DNA from 3 places in the Methylobacterium sp. PvR107 genome. Region 1 is predicted to be linked to each of the others. Evidence: predicted binding sites of a transcription regulator. Region 1 holds the regulator's gene; each other region holds the start of a gene.
What was found. The regulator HrcA, encoded in region 1, represses chaperone genes, less so after heat shock. The targets are predictions, from matches to a motif close to GTTAGCACTCNCNNNNNGNGAGTGCTAAC.

Region 1 (6,465 bases):
GGCATGGTTCGAGATCTCGTAGGCTGGGAGGCCGGCTTTGGCGCAGAGATCCTGTGTCACGTCGTAGAGCACGCGGCCGGTCTCGTCGTCCGGGGTGACCAGCTTGCCGGCGGCGGCGAGGCCATGGAACGGCGTACCCGGCTCGATGGTCAGTTGATAGAGGCTCAGATGCTCGGCCGCCCGCGCCAGGGCTTCGCCCAGCTCGGACCGCCACGCCGCCGGCGTCTGGCCGGGGCGGGCATAGATCAGGTCGAAGGACGTGCGCGCGAAAACCGCCTGGGCGACCTCGATCGCCGCCAGCGCCTGCGCCACGTCGTGGAGTCGGCCGAGCGTCCGCAGGGACGCGTCATCCAGCGCCTGCACGCCGAGCGAGACGCGGTTGATGCCGGCCGCATGGTAGCCGCGAAAGCGGCCGGCCTCGACGCTCGACGGGTTCGCCTCCAGGGTGATCTCGGCGTCGGGCGCCACGCTCCAGTGGGCCGCCACGGCTTCGAGCAATCCGGCGACCGTCGCGGGCTGCATCAGCGAAGGCGTCCCACCGCCCAGGAAGATGCTGGTGACGGTGCGCCCCGGCGTGCGCGCGGCATTGTGGGCGATCTCGGCACGGAACGCGTCGAGGAAGCGTGGCTCGTCCACGCCCCCGTGGCGGACATGGCTGTTGAAGTCGCAATACGGGCATTTCGCCGCGCAGAAGGGCCAGTGCAGGTAGATGCCGAAGCCCGCATCGCGGGTCGGGTGGTCCGGGCCGGTCGGTGTCATGATCGCCGGGATGTGAGCGCCCGCGTCCCGTTTGGCAATCAGGACGCGGGCGCGAGGCACGCCCGGCTAAGATCGACGAAGGCCCGGGCCCGGTGCGAGAGCCCCGCGCCCTTCTGCCAATCGACGCCGTGCTTCTCGTCCGCGGTCATCTCGCCGAAGGTGCGCTCATGCCCGTCTGGCCGGAAGATCGGGTCGTAGCCGAATCCGGCCGAGCCCCGCGCCGCGACGAGCTCGCCGAACACCCGGCCCTCGAACAGCTCCGTGTGGCCGTCCGGCCAAGCGAGCACCAGCGCCGAGACGAAATGCGCCCGGCGCTCCGCCGCGCCGCGCCGGTCCAGCTCGGCGAAGATCCGCGCCATGGCGCCGGTGAAATCCTTGGTCGGCCCGGCCCAGCGGGCCGAGAAGATGCCCGGCGCCCCGTCGAGGGCGTTCACGCACAGGCCGGAATCGTCCGCGAAGGCCGGAAGCCCGGTCGCGTCGGCTGCGGCCGTCGCCTTGATGGCGGCGTTCTCGGCGAACATCGTGCCGGTCTCCTCCGGCTCCGGGAGGCCGAGTTCGCCGGCCGAGACGGCCTCGATCCCGAACGGCGCCAGCAGCTCGCGCATCTCGGCGAGCTTGCCCGCATTGTGGGTGGCGATCACCACCTTGCCGGTCAGCCGCCGGCTCACGCGATCGCCTCCTTCTGGAGCGCGACCAGCCGGTCGGTGCCGGCGCGGGCGAGCCGCAGCAGCTCGAGGAGCTGATCTTGCGAGAACGGCTCCATCTCGGCGGTGCCCTGCACCTCGACGATGCCGCCCCGGCCGGTGAGCACGAAGTTGGCGTCGGTCTCGGCCGCAGAATCCTCGGCGTAATCGAGGTCGAGAACCGGCGTACCCTTGTACAGGCCGCAGGATACGGCGGCGACGTGGTCGCGAAGCGGATCGACCGAGATGATCGAGCGCGTCCGCATCCATGCGAAGCAATCGTGCAGCGCCACCCAGGCACCCGTGATCGCGGCGGTCCGGGTGCCACCGTCGGCCTGGATCACGTCGCAATCGATTGTAACCTGACGCTCGCCGAGGGCCGGCAAGTTGGTCACCGCCCGCAGAGAGCGTCCGATCAGCCGCTGGATCTCCTGCGTCCGGCCCGAAGGCTTACCGGAACCGACCTCGCGGCGGGTGCGTTCGTGGGTCGCACGCGGGAGCATGGCGTACTCGGCCGTGACCCAGCCCTTGCCCGAACCGCGCAGCCAGGGGGGACCGCGCTCCTCCAACGAGGCGGTGCAGAGCACCCGGGTGTTGCCAAAGCTGACGAGGCAGGAACCCTCGGCGTAGCGCGAGACAGCGCGCTCCAGGCTCACGGGCCGCAACTCGTCGGCGGCACGCTTGGAAGGCCGCATCGCGGGCCCCTTCTGTGGTGAGAAGTCGAGGGCCGGGCTCTTAGGCCGCCACGCCACCGCGAGCAAGCATCGCCGTATGGATTGATCCACGCGTGTTGGACGGACATGATCGGACCACAGGATGACCGCGTGACAGATCCCCACCCCAGAGTTTCAAACAGCCAACCCATGCAGGCGCTTGCCGCACTGAACGAACGCGCGCGCGAAATCTTCCGGCAGATCGTCGAGAGCTACCTCACGACGGGCGAGCCGGTGGGATCGCGCAATCTTGCCCGCATCCTCCCGATGGCGCTGTCGCCGGCTTCGATTCGCAACGTGATGGCGGATCTGGAGCATTCCGGCCTGATCTTCGCCCCCCACACCTCGGCCGGCCGGCTGCCGACCGAGCTGGGCCTGCGATTCTTCGTCGACGCGATGCTCGAACTCGGCGATGTCAGCCAGGACGAGCAGCAGCGCATCGAGGCGCAGATGCGGGCCGCAGCTTCGGGCCACACCTTCGAGTCGGCTTTGGCCGAAGCCTCGACCATGTTGTCGGGTGTCTCGCGCGGGGCCGGCGTGGTGCTGACCACGAAAGCCAACGTCAACCTGAAGCATATCGAGTTCGTGCGCCTCGACCCGGCCCGCGCCCTCGTCATCCTGGTCTCGGATGACGGCTCCGTGGAAAACAGGCTGGTGGACCTGCCCCCAGGCCTGCCGACGGGGGCGCTACAGGAGGCCACCAATTACCTCAACGCCCGGCTCCAGGGCCGCACCCTCGGATTGCTGCGCGCCGAGATTGAGGCCGGCCGCAAGGCGATGAAGCGGGAGCTGGACGCGCTGACCGAGCGCTTGGTTTATGCCGGGCTCGCGACGCCGGTCGGCCCGACGGAAGCGCGGCAGCTGATCGTGCGCGGGCAGGCCAACCTGCTGGACGATCTGCGCGCGGTCGAGGATCTCGAGCGCATCCGGCTGCTGTTCAATGACCTCGAAACCCAGAAGGACGTCATCGACCTTCTGGCCCGGGCCGAGGGCGGCGAGGGCGTGCGTATCTTCATCGGCTCCGAGAACAAGCTGTTCTCGCTCTCGGGCTCGTCGCTGATCGCGGCCCCGTTCCGCGACGGGTCGCAGCAGATCGTCGGCGTCGTCGGCGTCATCGGCCCGACGCGGCTGAACTACGCGCGCATCGTGCCGATGGTCGACTACACCGCGCGGGTGGTGTCGAAGCTCCTCGACGGCGGTCGGTGACGCGCCGGGCAGGATTGAATCCCGCCCGGCGCGTCGATCGGACGACGGTTGGCGGCGCTCAGGCCGGGATCACGTCCACGATCTCGTAGGTGTCGGGGTCGATGATCACGATGTCGTCGCGCACGAGGACGAACTCGTAGCCCTCGTATTCCGGCACGATCGAGACGATCGCCGGCGGCAGCCGATGCAGGGTGACCGAACGCGGGATTGCGGTGCCCACGGCGAGACCGAAGGCGACGTCGCGCAGCGGCGACACGCCGAGGCGCGTGATCGAGCTGCGGAACTCGGTGCGCTGCCGCGTATCGAGGCGGTTCACCGCGCCGCGGGCAGACCCACCACCGCGGACACCGCCGCGCGCGCCCTCGCGCGCTCCATCCCGTGCGCCGTCACGGCCGCCGCGCTCGCCAGCCGAGCCGCGGCCGCCCTGGTTCGGACCGGCGCCATCGCGGTCACCGCGCTCGCCGGCGGGACCGCCTTCGCGGCCGCCCCGCTCGCCAGCCGGGCCGCGGCCGCCCTGGTTCGGACCAGCACCATCGCGGTCACCACGCTCGCCGGCAGGACCGCCGTCGCGGCCGCCCCGCTCGCCGGCTCCAGCATTGCCAGGTCCGTTGCGCTCGGCCGCGCCGCCGGAGCGACCCGGGCCTTCCGCACCACGACCGGCCGGACCACCGGGTTCCGCGCCGCGCGCGCCGCCGTCGGCACCCGCCGCGCCGGGTCCGCGCATCCCGCCCTCGGCTCCGCCGGCACCGCCGCGCCCGCCGCCGCCCGGTCCCGCGCCGCCTGCCGCAGGGGCGCCAGCGCCGCCAGCGCCGCCGCCGGGGCCTCCGCCCGCACCGCCGCCGCCAGGGCCGCCCTGCGCGAACGCGGTCGCCGCTCCCGCGACGACGATCGCGGCCGCCACCGTGTCTCTCAGAATCCGCTTCATGGCATCTCCTCCTGGCAATGTTGGAGCGCCCTTGACGCCCGCGCCGGCCCCGCAACGAGCCCCCGGGCCAAACTGTTCCGTCGCGTCCTCGTCAGAGGGAACGCCTCTGGCGGCGATCTCAGCCTTCCCGTCATCCCGGAGCCGGGGAGCGGGACCCGGGCTCATGGGCGCGGCAAGCGGCGCTCGGATCATGCAGGAATCGCCCACCCGGACAGCTCGAAGGCGGTGACACTTGCTGCGACGGGTCGTGGCTAAGTCCCCTCACGGACTTGCGATCACGGTCATCACCTGTAACGTCGCGCCCTGCAAAGAAGAGCCCGGCTTGTCGCCGGCCGAAAACGTGATTGACGGAGACGCCATGTCCGCCTCGCGAGACGATACGATCGGTATCGCACCGGGCGCCCTCAGCGACGCAGCCGATCGGAAGCGGCGCATCTGGGCGATCGTGGGCTCGTCGTCGGGCAATCTCGTCGAGTGGTACGATTTCTACTGCTACGCGTTCTTCGCCCTCTACTTCGCGCCGGCCTTCTTCCCGAAGGGCGATTCCACGAGCCAGCTGCTCCAGACCGCCGGCATCTTCGCCGTGGGCTTCTTCATGCGGCCGATCGGCGGCTGGCTGTTCGGCCGCATCGCCGACCGCGTCGGGCGCCGGACCTCCATGGTCATCTCGGTGCTGATGATGTGCTTCGGATCGCTCCTGATCGGCATCCTGCCGACCTACGAGCATGTCGGCACCCTGGCGCCGGTGCTGCTACTGCTCGCCCGCATGCTCCAGGGCCTGTCGGTCGGCGGGGAGTACGGCACCTCGGCGACTTACATGAGCGAGGTCGCCATCAAGGGGCAGCGCGGATTCTTCGCATCCTTCCAGTACGTCACGCTGATCGGCGGGCAACTTCTCGCCTCGCTGGTCCTGGTCCTGCTCCAGACGGTCATGACCGGGCCTGAACTCACCGCATGGGGCTGGCGCATCCCGTTCTTCATCGGCGCCGGCCTGGCGGTCGTGGCGCTCTATCTCAGGCGCTCGCTGGCCGAGACCAAGGACAACAGCGACAAGGAGACCGCCGGGACCTTTTCCGCGCTGGCCAAGCATTGGCGGGCGTTCCTGGTCGTCGTGGCCTACACGGCCGGCGGCTCCCTGAGCTTCTACACCTTCACGACCTACATGCAGAAATACCTGGTCAACACCGCCGGGATGCCGAAGACCTCGGCGTCGCAGGTGATGACCGTGGTCCTGTTCGTCTACATGGCGATCCAGCCGATTTTCGGGGCGCTGTCCGACAGGATCGGCCGCAAGGCCAACATGCTGCTCTACAGCGGGTTGGGCACGCTGATGGTCGTGCCGCTGATGACGGCTCTGGGGACCAACAAGGACCCTTATCTCGCCTTCGCGCTCATCACCCTCGGGCTGGCGGTGGTGTCGTTCTACACGGGGATCAGCGGCATCGTGAAGGCGGAGCTGTTCCCGACCAACGTGCGCGCGCTCGGCGTCGGGCTCTCCTACGCGGTGGCCAACGCGACCTTCGGCGGCACCGCCGAGTTCGTGGCGCTGTGGTTCAAGGATAACGGCATGGAGAGCACGTTCTTCTGGTACGTGACCGTGCTGATGGCGATCGCCTTCGTAGCCTCGCTGATCATGCCGAACCCGAAGGTGCACGGCTATCTCGACGGCGCCGGCACCGTCGAAGAGGCGCTCGGCAAGAAGCCGCGCTTCGCCCACGCCTGATCGCGTGCAGGATCCGGCTGGACCAGCCGGATCTTTCCCGCTGATATGCCACCCGTCGGGCGCGCCAGACGCCCGCGGGAGGAAACCATGCGCAAGACCGCCTTTGCCGGCGCCCTGACTCTCCTGTGCCTCGCCGCAGGCGCGCCGGTTCGAGCAGCCGAGCCGTTCAAGCCTACGCAGCGTGCGGGCTACTTCTTCGTCGGCGGCCACTACGAAGCCGCCAAGGACAAGACCACCGCTTCCGGCCAGATGTACGTGACCTACCGCGCGCCGGAGCGGGTTACGCAGCCTTATCCCATCGTCATGGTGCATGGCACCGCTCAAACCGGGACCAACTTTCTCGGCACGCCCGACGGCCGTCCTGGTTGGGCCGACCGCTTCGCCGCCAAGGGCTTTGCCGTCTATGTGGTCGATCAAGTCGGTCGCGGACGCTCGGGCGGCGACCCGGAGACCTAC
Region 2 (6,465 bases), 2.6 Mb from region 1:
AGAGGGAGCGAGAGGCCGAGATCGGTCATTTCGACACCGGAAGGATCACCACGTTACGCAATCGGCAGGTCTGCCTTATCGACAACCGCTCAGTCTGCGCCTGGTTTCGATCTCAGGCGAGCGGAGCGCCGCCCAATTCGGGTGAACGGACGGATTCGAGCAAAGGCCGTGTCACCGCAGGACAGCCCTCGCACCTTCGGTGTGGCGACAGACAGGCCAAGAGGGCAGCCGGGCGGACGGGACGCGCCGCCCGACCCGTCGCAGCGCTGAACCTGTGCCTATCCTACTTCTTCGATCCTGAAGCGGGTTTGGCCGCTACCGTGCCCTTTGTGGATGGTGCCGCAGCGATCGTCTTCACCTTCGGGGCCTTGGGCTTCTTCGCCTCGCGATTGCCGCGCTTGTTATCCGTCGCCATGAGCGCCTCCGTGAGAAAACCGGTGACCCAGCTTGCACGGCCTGGGCAATCGCCAAGCGATCACCAAACCGTGCCGGCTAAAGAACACCCTTGGCGCAGCCCCGCAATCCCGCCGTCGGGCTTGGCTCAGGCGCGATCCGTCACAGGCGGGGATCGAACGCCCCTTGTGTCACGCCGTGTTGCCAAGCTGCCCGATCGGCGCAGCCTGGAAATTTCCGCGCTCAGCGGCGGCCGCCATCAGATCCCGGCTTCAAGGCACGTTCGACGGCCTCCATGGCGCTCTCATAGGCTTTCGCTTCGCTGCGATGCGGGCGATCGGATCGCTCGGTCAGCTTACCGCTCTTGCGGATCGCCCATTGAAAGTGGCCCTCCGGCTTGGCCAAGGGCGAGACCTCGATGGAGTAGGGGTGCGGGACTTTGTCGTTCATTGGCCCGATATGTCAGCTCAGCGCCGCCGACGCCAGTCTCCGGCGCACCCCCGCCCGATCTGATCACAGCCTGGCGAGGCTTGGCGCCATTCCTTACGAGCGAGGCCAGACACGCGACGGGGCCCGAGAGGCCGGAGAGGGCGTGCGGATAGCCGAGGCTCATAAGCCACGTCGGGAACGGTCCCGCGACGGGAATGCGCGGCCGGCAAGCGCCCTCAGAGGCGCGGCACCTCTGGACGCTCAGGTAGCAAGCTGGAGCAGCACATTTGCCTCGGCGCCGATGAGACAGTGACGCGCACATTTGGCCACCGGCCGGACTCGATCGCAACAAGCGACTTGCGCACCAACTCAAAGCGTCCAGATCTGACGGGCTTTGTTGCGGATTTACCTGGAAGGACGGCGACGGCCCCGTGGACCGACACAAGTCGGTGTATTGTCCCTATTCTCGTCAAGAAGCTTGCGCCACCGGATTAGCCGCTCCGGTTCGATCTTGCCTTCGGTGATGGCGGCCTGCACGGCGCAACCGGGTTCGTGGGCGTGCGTACAGTCACGGTATCGGCACAAGGGCGCGCGTTCGACGATCTCGGCAAACAGGGTATCGATCCCTTCCGCGGCGCCACTGACGTGCAGCGTCCGCATTCCCGGCGTGTCGATGACCCAGCCACCGCCGGCGATCGCATGCAACGATCGCGACGTGGTCGTGTGGCGTCCCTTCGCATCGTGCTCGCGAATGCCGCCGGTCTGTTGAGCAAGGGCCTGACCTGGACCGACCAGCGTGTTCACCAGAGTGGATTTGCCGACACCGGAGGAGCCGACCAGCGCCACGGTCCGCCCCACTCCGCACCACGGCGCGAGCGTGCCTGCAGCCGTCGAAAGACGGGGATTGACGGTCACGACGTCGAGCCCGCGCTGCAACTGAGATGCTTGGCGCTGGTAAGCTCCCAAATCGGCGGTTGTGTCGGCCTTGGTGAGCAAGATCACCGGGGTTGTGCCGCCTTGATTGGCCAGTGCCAAATAGCGCTCCAGGCGCGCGGGATTGAAGTCGGCGTTGCAAGAGGTGACGATAAACAGCGTATCGACATTGGCCGCAGCGGCTTGAAGCGTTCGGCTGCCTTCCGTGCGTCGCTCCATCACCGTCCTGCGGCTGAGACGGCGATGCAGTGTCTGTGTCCGGGGGTCGGCCAGGATCCAATCGCCCACCGTGAAGTCGCCCGTATTTGCATGAACGGCCAGCGACAGCTCGACCGATCCGGCCTGCGATAGGGCAGTCAGACGGGAGCGGTGAATCGCAGCAATCCGCATCGGGGCGAAATCAGCCTCGTGGGGTTCGCGCTGGTCTTCGAAGAAATCGGACCAACCCAGGCTTGCAAGCGATAGGGGTTGGGAGGCGGTGGGATGATCGATCACCGCCCTGCCCATGACATGACATCACGCGCCTGGCCAGCCCGCCGCATCAGACCCACACCGAAGCCCGCGGGAACGCGCGGACGGTTCCACAACTGTCCCGCTTGAACATACCCGATGAAGCGGAAGGTCGTGTCGATGCGCAGGCTGATCCGAACCGCTCCATGACGAACTGAGGAATGCGGCCGGTTTGAACTGCCGTGTCCGGATTGAGGTGGCGGAGGTGCATCATTTCCACCTCCAACAAGCGCATCGCGATCCTGCGACATGGAGTTAGCACTTCTACGTCGCGAGTGCTAAGGATGCGTCGATCGGGCAGTGAAGTGCTCCTTCGCCGCGACGCCTCCCGCGACAGAGCCCACCATGTCGGTTGGATCTCGCTTGGGAACGATCAGGATCTCACGATGAAATTCCGTCCGTTGCACGACCGCGTGGTGCTCCGTCGCATCGAAGGCGAGGAGAAGACCAAGGGCGGCATCATCATTCCCGATACGGTCAAAGAGAAGCCGCAGGAAGGTGAGGTCGTCGCCGTGGGGCCAGGTGCTCGGGACGAGGCAGGCAAGATTAACGCACTCGAGGTGAAAGCCGGCGACCGCGTCCTGTTCGGCAAGTGGTCCGGCACCGAAGTCAAGATCGACGGTCAGGACCTTCTGATCATGAAGGAATCCGACATCCTGGGCATCGTCGCCTAGCTCGGATCAGGCCGCAACGGCCTCGATCCCCGACCTGCCCTTTGAGGCGCCCGCTGTGGCGCGCCTCGGGGCCAAACGACAGATGATGAGCCCCCGACCATGTCCGCCAAAGACGTTCGCTTTTCGGTCGATGCCCGCGAGAAGATGCTGCGCGGTGTCGAACTGCTCGCCAGTGCGGTGAAGGTGACGCTGGGCCCGAAGGGCCGCAACGTCGTGATCGAGAAGAGCTTCGGCGCCCCGCGCATCACCAAGGACGGTGTGACGGTCGCCAAAGAAATCGAGCTGGTCGACAAGTTCGAGAACATGGGCGCCCAGATGGTGCGCGAAGTGGCCTCGAAGTCGAGCGACACGGCCGGTGACGGCACCACTACCGCGACCGTTCTGGCTGCCTCCATCGTCCGGGAGGGCGTGAAGTACGTCGCCGCCGGCATGAACCCGATGGACCTGAAGCGCGGCATCGATCTGGCCGTGGCCGCAGTCGTGAAGGATATCGGCGCGCGCTCTCGCAAGGTCGCTTCGTCCGACGAGATCGCCCAGGTCGGCACGATCTCCGCCAACGGCGACATCGAGATCGGCCAGATGATCGCCCACGCCATGCAGAAGGTGGGCAACGAGGGCGTGATCACGGTCGAGGAGGCCAAGACCGCCGAGACCGAGCTCGACGTCGTCGAGGGCATGCAGTTCGACCGCGGCTACCTCTCCCCGTACTTCATCACCAACGCGGAGAAGATGGTCGCCGAGCTCGAGGACCCCTACATCCTCATCCACGAGAAGAAGCTGTCCTCGCTCCAGGCCATGCTGCCGGTGCTCGAGGCCGTGGTCCAGACCGGCAAGCCGCTCCTGATCATCGCCGAGGACATCGAGGGCGAGGCTCTGGCCACGCTCGTGGTCAACAAGCTCCGGGGCGGCCTGAAGGTCGCAGCCGTCAAGGCGCCGGGCTTCGGTGACCGCCGCAAGGCGATGCTCGAGGACATCGCGATCCTGACCAAGGGCCAGATGATCGCCGAGGATCTCGGCATCAAGCTCGAGAACGTGACGCTCCCGATGCTCGGCCGCGCCAAGCGCGTGCGAATCGAGAAGGAGAACACCACGATCATCGACGGTGCCGGCGAGAAGTCCGACATCGAGGGCCGGATCAGCCAGATCAAGGCGCAGATCGAGGAGACGACCTCGGACTACGACCGCGAGAAGCTGCAGGAGCGCCTGGCCAAGCTCGCGGGCGGCGTCGCGGTGATCCGCGTCGGCGGTTCGACCGAGGTCGAGGTCAAGGAGAAGAAGGACCGCGTCGACGATGCGCTCCACGCAACCCGCGCGGCGGTCGAGGAAGGCATCGTCCCCGGCGGCGGCACGGCGCTCCTGCGCGCCAAGGCGGCCGTCCAGGGCCTTTCGAACGACAACCCGGACGTCCAGGCCGGCATCAAGATCGTGCTGAAGGCGCTCGAGGCTCCGATCCGTCAGATCGCCTCGAACTCCGGCGTCGAGGGCTCGATCGTGGTCGGCAAGATCCTGGCCAATGCCTCTTCGACCTACGGCTTCAACGCCCAGACCGAAGAGTATGTCGACATGCTCCAGGCCGGGATCGTCGACCCGGCCAAGGTCGTCCGCGCTGCGCTTCAGGGAGCGGCTTCGGTCGCCGGACTTCTCGTGACCACGGAGGCGATGATCTCCGAGGCTCCGCGCAAGGATACTCCTGCCATGCCTGCCGGCGGCGGCATGGGTGGCATGGGCGGTATGGACTTCTAACCGACCATGGCGCGAGCGGCGCTTTCTGACGAGCCGAAGATCGGCTCGTGAGCGAGCGCCGCGGGGCGCGGCACGGCCCGATCGAACCAGGGGTCGCTCACGCAGCACCCGCCTGTGCCGTCGACTGCCGCTTCAGCACCCAGACTATTTCTTATCGCGCCAAGACAGCTGTCCCGACTTCGATATCCAGCAATCGATGTCTGAACGGGTCAAGCAGCAGACCGGCCGCAGGATCTCGGATCCGCGCGGTCGAGCGCCGCACGGAACACGCCCTGGCCCGGTCAGGTCCGCAGAACGCCAGGGCGTTTCAGTGCCGGACATAGTCCCAGACCTTGGAGATCACGACCGACCCCTCCCCCACGGATGAAGCGACACGCTTGACCGAGCCCGCGCGGACATCGCCGACCGCGAAGATTCCCGGATGCGAGGTCGCATAGGGGGACGCTGCGCCGGCCGTGTCGCCCGTCAGCACGAATCCATGGTCGTCGAGCTTGATGAGATCGGCGAGCCAGCGTGTGTTGGGCGCCGCCCCGACCATGACGAATACGGCGCATGTCGCGACCGTGCGGACGGTCCCATCCTCCACGTTGCGAACGGTCACGGCATCCAGGCGATCCTCGCCGTGGAGAGCGCTGAGTTCAGAGCCATACTCGATGGTGATCGCCGGGTCCGCTTCCAGGCGGCTCGAGAGATATTGCGACATCGAGGCCGCCAGCGACTGTCCACGTACCAGGAGCCGGACATGCCTGGCTGAGCGACTGAGAAACATCGCCGCCTGTCCTGCGGAGTTGCCACCACCGATGATGATCGCCTCGGCATTCCGGCAGTAGCGCGCCTCGATGTCCGTCGCCGCATAATAAATGCCGGCGCCTTCGAACGCTTCGAGCCGGTCGATCGGCAGGCGCCGGTACTGGACACCGGTCGCGACGACGACGGCGCGCCCACGAACGCGTTGCCCGTTCTCGAAGGTCGCGCAGAACGCACCGTCCTCAAGCCGCTCCAGCTTCGCCACCCGTCGCGGCATCGCGAACCGCGTTCCGAACTTCATCGCCTGAACCTCGCCGCGCCAGACGAGGTCGGCTCCGGAGATGCCGGTGGGAAATCCCATGTAGTTCTCGATGCGGCTCGACGTACCGGCTTGGCCACCGATCGCGACATCCTCGACCACCAGGGCGCGAAGCCCCTCTGCACCGGCATAGACGCCGGCCGCCACACCGGACGGACCGCCGCCGACGATGATCACGTCGAAGGCTTCGTCGTCGATGAGTTTGTGGTTGAGCCCGAAGAGCTGAGCGATCTTGTCGGGCGTCGGTTCCGCCACGACGATGTCGCGTCCGAAGATCACGGCCGGCCGGTCTGCCGCGACCGCACAGCTCTGCGCGACAGTACGCGCCTCCGGGCTGCCGAGCGCGTAGGACCGGTAGGGAAGGCGATTGCGACTCGCGAATTCCGCGATTTTACGGACGGCTCGGTCGTCATCCTCGCCGATCAGCACCAAAGCGCCGTCCCGCGCGTCGAGCTGCCGCCGCCGCCGTGCCGCGAGGACCGTGATGACGATGTCCGACATCTCGGGGATCTCGGACATCAGCCGCAGCATCTCCAGCCGCGGCACCTCGATCACGGCGGTATCCAGGACCGCCCGCATGGGCATCGACCAGTTCCCGCCGTTCAGGAACGAGATCTCGCCCATGAACTGCGTTGGCCCGAGCGTGGCCGGAAGGTGCCGCTCACTCGTGAACGGGTTGACCACTTCGATCTTGCCCGCTTCGACATAGACGAACCG
Region 3 (6,465 bases), 600 kb from region 1:
GTCCGAGATCCTGCCGGAGACGTTCCGGGCCTGGTTCGCGGCGCGCGGCTGGGCGCCCCGGCAGCACCAGCTCGACCTGTTGCGGATCGCCGGGGACCGCCGTTCGGCCCTGCTGGTAGCGCCGACGGGCGCCGGCAAGACGCTCGCCGGGTTCCTGCCGAGCCTCGTCGCCCTCGCGGAGCGCGGGCCGCAGAAGCTGAAGCCCACGGGGCTCCACACGCTCTACGTCTCGCCGCTGAAGGCGCTGGCGGTCGACATCGCCCGCAACCTCGACGCGCCCATCGCCGAGATGGCGCTGCCCGTGCGGGTGGAGACGCGCACCGGCGACACGCCCGCGCACAAGCGCACCCGCCAGATCAGCCGGCCGCCCGACATCCTGTTGACCACGCCCGAGCAGCTGGCGCTGCTGATCGCTCATCGCGAGGCGGCGGCGCTCTTTTCGGGATTGCGCTGCGTCATCCTCGACGAGCTGCACGCGCTGGTGACCTCGAAGCGCGGCGACCTGCTGTCCTTGGCGCTGGCGCGGCTGCACCGGCTGAGCCCCGGGCTCGCGGCGATCGGGCTGTCGGCGACGGTGCGCGAGCCGGACGAATTGCGGAAGTATCTGGTGCCGCAAGGCCCGCTTCCCCCTCCCCCCTTTGCGGGGGTGAGTGGCCCGCGAAGCGGGTCGGGAGAGGGGAGCGGCGGTGCAGATCGCGGCAGTGAACTTCATGAAGGCCGCGCCCCTTCCGAAACCCGCGCTCCCCGCTTGCGGGACTTCGTCCCGGCCCGACCCGGCCTAACGACCGGGCCGCCCTCTTCCGCCGAGGAGGGAGAGCGTGCGGTGCCCTCCATGGCCGACCTCGTCACCGTGGCCGGCGGCGCGAAGGCGGACCTGCGCATGCTCGACCTCGGCCGGGCTCTGCCAATCTCCGGCCACACCGCCTGGCATTCGATGCCGGCGATCTACGAGCTCATCAAGGAGCATCGGACCACGCTGGTCTTCGTCAACACGCGCCTCCAGGCCGAGTACACCTTCCAGGAATTGTGGCGGCTCAACGAGGACGCGCTGCCGATCGCGATCCACCATGGCTCCCTCGACGCCCAGCAGCGGCGCAGGGTCGAGGCCGCCATGGCGGCGGGCCAGCTGCGCGCGATCGTCTGCACCGCGACCCTCGACCTCGGCATCGATTGGGGCGACGTCGACCTCGTGGTCAATGTCGGCGCGCCGAAGGGCGCGAGCCGGATCATGCAGCGGATCGGCCGGGCCAACCACCGGATGGACGAGCCCTCGAAGGCCTATCTCGTCCCCGGCAACCGCTTCGAGATGCTGGAGTGCCAGGCGGCGCTCGACGCCGTCGAGGAGGCCGCGCAGGACACGCCCGACGCCCGGCTGGGCGCCCTCGACGTGCTCGCGCAGCACGTGCTCGGCATGGCCTGCGCCGACGCCTTTGATCCCCTCGACCTCTACGACGAGATCGTCTCGGCGGCGCCCTATGCCGGCCTGACCTGGGAGTCGTTCGAGCAGGTGGTTGATTACGTTGCCACCGGCGGCTACGCGCTGCGCGCCTACGAGCGCTTCGCCAAGATCCTGCGCGGACCGGATGGGCTCTGGCGCGTGCGCGACGCCCGCACCGCCCAGGCCTACCGGATGAATGTCGGCACCATCGTGGAGGCGGCCCGGGTGCGGGTGCGCCTCGGCCGGACTGTGCGCGGCAAGCCCGGCACGGTCCTGCCGAAGACCGGCCGGGTGCTCGGCGAGATCGAGGACGAGTTCGCCGAGACGCTCACCGTCGGCGACACCTTCCTGTTCGCCGGCGAGACCCTGCGGTTCGAGGGACTGGCCGAGGACGAGTGCCTCGTGACCCGCGCACCGCCCGGGACCGACCCGGCGATCCCGTCCTACGCGGGCGCGAAGTTCCCGCTCTCGACCTTCCTGGCCGAGCGGGTCCGGGCGCTGATCGCCGACCCGTTCGCGTGGGAGCGCCTGCCGCAGCAGATCGGCGAATACCTGCTGCAGCAGCGCCGCCGCTCGGTCCTGCCGGGCGAGCGCGACCTGCTGGTCGAGACGTTCCCGCGCGGCAAGCGCTACTACCTGACGGCCTTCCCGTTCGAGGGGCGCCTGGCCCACCAGACGCTCGGCATGCTGCTGACCCGCCGGCTCGAGCGTGACGGCCTGCGGCCGCTGGGCTTCGCGGCCAACGATTACGGCATCGCGATCTGGACGACCCGCGACGTGTCCGAGCGCGCGACCCTCGATCCGGACTTCATCGGCGACCTGTTCGCGGTCGACATGCTGGGCGACGACCTGGAGGCGTGGCTCGACGAATCGGCGATGATGAAGCGCACGTTTCGCCAGTGCGCGGTGATCGCCGGTCTGATCGAGCGCCATCACCCGGGTCTAAAAAAATCGGGCCGTCAGGTCACGATCTCGACCGACCTGATCTACGACGTGCTGCGCAAGCACCAGCCCGACCACCTGCTGCTCCGCGCGGCGCGGCAGGATGCGGCAACCGGACTCCTCGACGTGAGGCGCCTCGGCATGATGCTAGAGCGCATCCAGGGGCGAATCATCCACAGGTCTCTCGACCGGGTCTCGCCGCTCTCCGTATCCGTGATGCTCGAGATCGGGCGCGAGCGGGTCTACGGCGAGGGCGCCGACGAGATCCTGGCCGAGGCCGAGGCGGAGCTTCTTCAAGAGGCTCTGTCCTGACCATCGATCCGCCCTCCCCCGACGATTCCGAGGATGCGATCTTGGCGGCCGGCCTGAGACTCGAGAAGACTTCCAAGCACCCGACCCTGATGCTCGCGGGCGAGACCCTGATGCTCGACCTGTGCGGCGGCCTGTGGCTGCCGGAGCACCGGACGCTGATCGTCTCCGACCTCCACCTGGAGAAGGGCTCGTCCTACGCGGCCCGCTCGGGTCAGTTCCTGCCGCCCTACGATACCCGCGAGACCCTGGCCTGCCTGCACGAGGCCGTGGTGCGCCACGATCCCGCCCGCGTGGTCGCGCTCGGCGATTCCTTCCACGATGTCCGCGGGCCCGAGCGGATGGAGCCGGGTGACCGCGCCCTGGTGGCGGCGCTGCAGGAGGGCCGGGACTGGGTCTGGATCGCCGGAAACCACGATGCGGCGGTCAGCGAGGGCGTCGGCGGCCGCTACGCCGAGTCGCTGACCATCGGTGGCCTCGTCCTGCGCCACGAGCCGAGCCCGGAGCCCGTGGCCGGCGAGATCGCCGGCCATCTTCATCCCTGCGGCAAGGTCGCCATGCGGGGCCGCGCAGTCCGCCGCCGCTGCTTCGCCACCGACGGGTCGCGCCTCGTGATGCCGGCCTTCGGGGCTTATGCGGGCGGCCTGAACGTCCGCGACAAGGCGATCGAGAGCTTGTTTCCGAACGGGTTCACCGCGCACCTTCTCGGAGACGGGCGGGTCTTCGCAATCGGTCGGGCGCAACTCGCCCGGGACTGAGCACTTTCTCAGGCGGACGTCCTGAGCACGGTCGCGCGCTTCGACAGGTCGGCCGATTGGCCGGTGAGGAGCCCGGCAATCCGGGCGCGGATCTGGCGGACGATCGATCGGGGAAGGTGTCGATGGCGGTCAACCGAGGTTGGTCCGCAGGACATCGCCCTGGATGCGGTTTCCGGCGGGATGTCAGAACCAGCCCCGGAGTCGGAAATAGACGATCGGGGCAATGGCGCTGAAGAGGATCAACCCGAGCGCGTAAGGGTAGCCGTAGGCCCAGTCGAGTTCCGGCATGTGCTTGAAGTTCATGCCGTACATCGAGGCGATCAGCGTCGGCGGGACGCCGACCACCGAGACCACGGTCAGCACCCGGAAGACGTTGTTCTGCTCGATGTTGATCAGGCCGAGCGCCGCGTCGAGGAGGAATTGCACGTTCTCGGCGAGCCGGGTCTCGAACTCGTCGAGCGATTCGATGTCGCGCCGGATCGTATCGAAGCGTCCATCCTCGGGCAGGCCGAGCCCGTCGCAGGCGGCCGACACGAACGGCACGATCCGCTCCAAGCCGAGCAGGCTCGCGCGGATCTTGCCCAGCACCTTCCCGCGATTGCTGATGCCGCGCAGGATCCGGCGCAGCGCGAGGTCGCGGCGGCGGGGCGGCGGGCTCTCCAGCCGGCGGCGGTCGGCGCCGCGGACGTCGAAGTCGAAGATGCGGGTCGAGAGCGAGTCGAGTTCCGATGCCATGTCTTCGAGCGCGTCCGCGAGGCTGTCGACCAGTTCCTCCAAGACGACGAGGAAGACCTCGCTCGGGGTCGTGCTGCCGTCGCCGTCCACGATGCGCTTCGCCGAGGAATCGAACGCCCGCAGGTCGTGGAAGCGGATCGTGACGAGGTGATCCTTGGTCAGCAGGAAGCCCAGCGGCTTCAGCTGCGACGCGCTCTGCTCGAAGGTGATCATCGGCGTCGACAGCGAGAGCCCCCCCTTGACCCGGCGCAGGCGGCTCGACGTCTCGACTTCCGAGAGCGCCGCCCGGGACGGCACGCGCAGGCCGGTCGCGGCTTCGACCGCCGCGGCTTCCTCGGGGCTCGGATCGTTCAGGTCCAGCCACACCGTGTCGCGCGGGATCGGGCTGCCGGGTTGCAGCGCCACCGGGCCTTCGGAACCATGCAGGCTCAGCATGAGAGCGCGTTATCCATGTTGGTGAAAGACAGCCGCCGGCGCGTCATCGCCCCGTCGCGCGGGGGTGCGACAGTCTTGACTCGAAACCGCAGCGGGCCTATCTCGCCGCCGTCTTTGGCACTCGCCGAGACAGAGTGCTAACAGTCGAGTTCGCGAGCGGTCCCGCCGGCCGCATCAACGCCAACTCCAGACCTGAAGCAAGAGGGCAGCTCATGAAGTTCCGTCCGCTGCACGACCGAGTGGTCGTCCGTCGCATCGAAGGCGAAGAGAAGACCAAGGGCGGCATCATCATCCCGGACACCGCCAAGGAGAAGCCGCAGGAGGGCGAAGTCGTCGCCGTCGGTCCCGGCGCCCGCGACGAGTCCGGCCGCGTCAACGCGCTCGACGTCAAGGCCGGCGACCGCGTCCTGTTCGGCAAGTGGTCCGGCACCGAGGTCAAGATCGACGGTCAGGACCTGCTGATCATGAAGGAATCCGACATCATGGGCGTCGTCGCCGCCTGATCGTATCATCCGTCCCCGCCCTTTGAGGCCGCCTGAGGCCTTGGGGTTCAACCACGAGACAAGAGGCAAACCATGGCAGCGAAAGACGTTCGTTTCTCCGCCGACGCCCGCGATAAGATGCTGCGCGGCGTCGACATCCTCGCCGACGCGGTGAAGGTGACGCTGGGCCCGAAGGGCCGCAACGTCGTGATCGAGAAGAGCTTCGGCGCCCCGCGCATCACCAAGGACGGTGTGACGGTCGCCAAGGAGATCGAGCTCTCCGACCGCTTCGAGAACATGGGCGCCCAGATGGTGCGCGAAGTGGCCTCGAAGACCAACGACATCGCGGGTGACGGCACCACCACCGCGACCGTGCTGGCCCAGGCCATCGTTCGCGAAGGCGCCAAGTACGTCGCCGCCGGCATCAACCCGATGGACCTGAAGCGCGGCATCGACCTCGCCACGGCGGCCGCCGTGAAGGACATCACCGCCCGCGCCAAGAAGGTCTCGACCTCCGACGAGGTCGCCCAGGTCGGCACCATCTCGTCGAACGGCGACACCGAGATCGGCCAGATGATCGCCCACGCCATGCAGAAGGTGGGCAACGAGGGCGTGATCACGGTCGAGGAGGCCAAGACCGCCGAGACCGAGCTCGACGTCGTCGAGGGCATGCAGTTCGACCGCGGCTACCTCTCCCCGTACTTCATCACCAACGCGGAGAAGATGGTCGCCGAGCTCGAGGACCCCTACATCCTCATCCACGAGAAGAAGCTGTCCTCGCTCCAGGCCATGCTGCCGGTGCTCGAGGCCGTGGTCCAGACCGGCAAGCCGCTCCTGATCATCGCCGAGGACATCGAGGGCGAGGCTCTGGCCACGCTGGTGGTCAACAAGCTCCGGGGCGGCCTGAAGGTCGCGGCCGTCAAGGCGCCGGGCTTCGGTGACCGCCGCAAGGCGATGCTCGAGGACATCGCGATCCTGACCAAGGGCCAGATGATCGCCGAGGATCTCGGCATCAAGCTCGAGAACGTGACGCTCCCGATGCTCGGCCGCGCCAAGCGCGTGCGGATCGAGAAGGAGAACACCACGATCATCGACGGCGTCGGCGAGAAGTCCGACATCGAGGGCCGGATCAGCCAGATCAAGGCGCAGATCGAGGAGACGACCTCGGACTACGACCGCGAGAAGCTGCAGGAGCGCCTGGCCAAGCTCGCGGGCGGCGTCGCGGTGATCCGCGTCGGCGGCGCGACCGAGGTCGAGGTCAAGGAGAAGAAGGACCGCGTCGACGACGCCCTCAACGCCACCCGCGCGGCGGTCGAGGAAGGCATCGTCCCCGGCGGCGGCACCGCGCTCCTGCGCGCCAAGAAAG

Region 2: a site for HrcA is predicted at 2,520-2,548, ahead of groES (co-chaperone GroES). Genes of this name have one in related genera too.
Region 3: a site for HrcA is predicted at 4,731-4,759, ahead of groES (co-chaperone GroES). Genes of this name have one in related genera too.

What each region holds. Positions count from the first base shown of each region.
Region 1 covers NZ_JAFIBW010000001.1:1,741,101-1,747,565, forward strand. Annotated here, with positions in the region: gene hemW (radical SAM family heme chaperone HemW) at 1-759, opposite strand, end outside; gene rdgB (RdgB/HAM1 family non-canonical purine NTP pyrophosphatase) at 798-1,427, opposite strand; gene rph (ribonuclease PH) at 1,424-2,137, opposite strand; gene hrcA (heat-inducible transcriptional repressor HrcA) at 2,306-3,361, shown strand; gene JOE48_RS31030 (DUF1236 domain-containing protein) at 3,420-3,677, opposite strand; gene JOE48_RS31035 (hypothetical protein) at 3,674-4,195, opposite strand; gene JOE48_RS08055 (MFS family transporter) at 4,645-6,009, shown strand; gene JOE48_RS08060 (alpha/beta hydrolase) at 6,097-6,465, shown strand, end outside.
Region 2 covers NZ_JAFIBW010000001.1:4,332,111-4,338,575, reverse strand. Annotated here, with positions in the region: gene JOE48_RS20400 (hypothetical protein) at 1-29, opposite strand, end outside; gene JOE48_RS30875 (hypothetical protein) at 284-415, opposite strand; gene JOE48_RS20395 (hypothetical protein) at 637-843, opposite strand; gene rsgA (ribosome small subunit-dependent GTPase A) at 1,228-2,262, opposite strand; gene groES (co-chaperone GroES) at 2,652-2,939, shown strand; gene groL (chaperonin GroEL) at 3,039-4,682, shown strand; gene JOE48_RS20375 (FAD-dependent oxidoreductase) at 4,990-6,465, opposite strand, start outside.
Region 3 covers NZ_JAFIBW010000001.1:1,145,134-1,151,598, forward strand. Annotated here, with positions in the region: gene JOE48_RS05265 (ligase-associated DNA damage response DEXH box helicase) at 1-2,692, shown strand, start outside; gene pdeM (ligase-associated DNA damage response endonuclease PdeM) at 2,734-3,447, shown strand; gene JOE48_RS05275 (CorA family divalent cation transporter) at 3,631-4,617, opposite strand; gene groES (co-chaperone GroES) at 4,830-5,120, shown strand; gene groL (chaperonin GroEL) at 5,193-6,465, shown strand, end outside.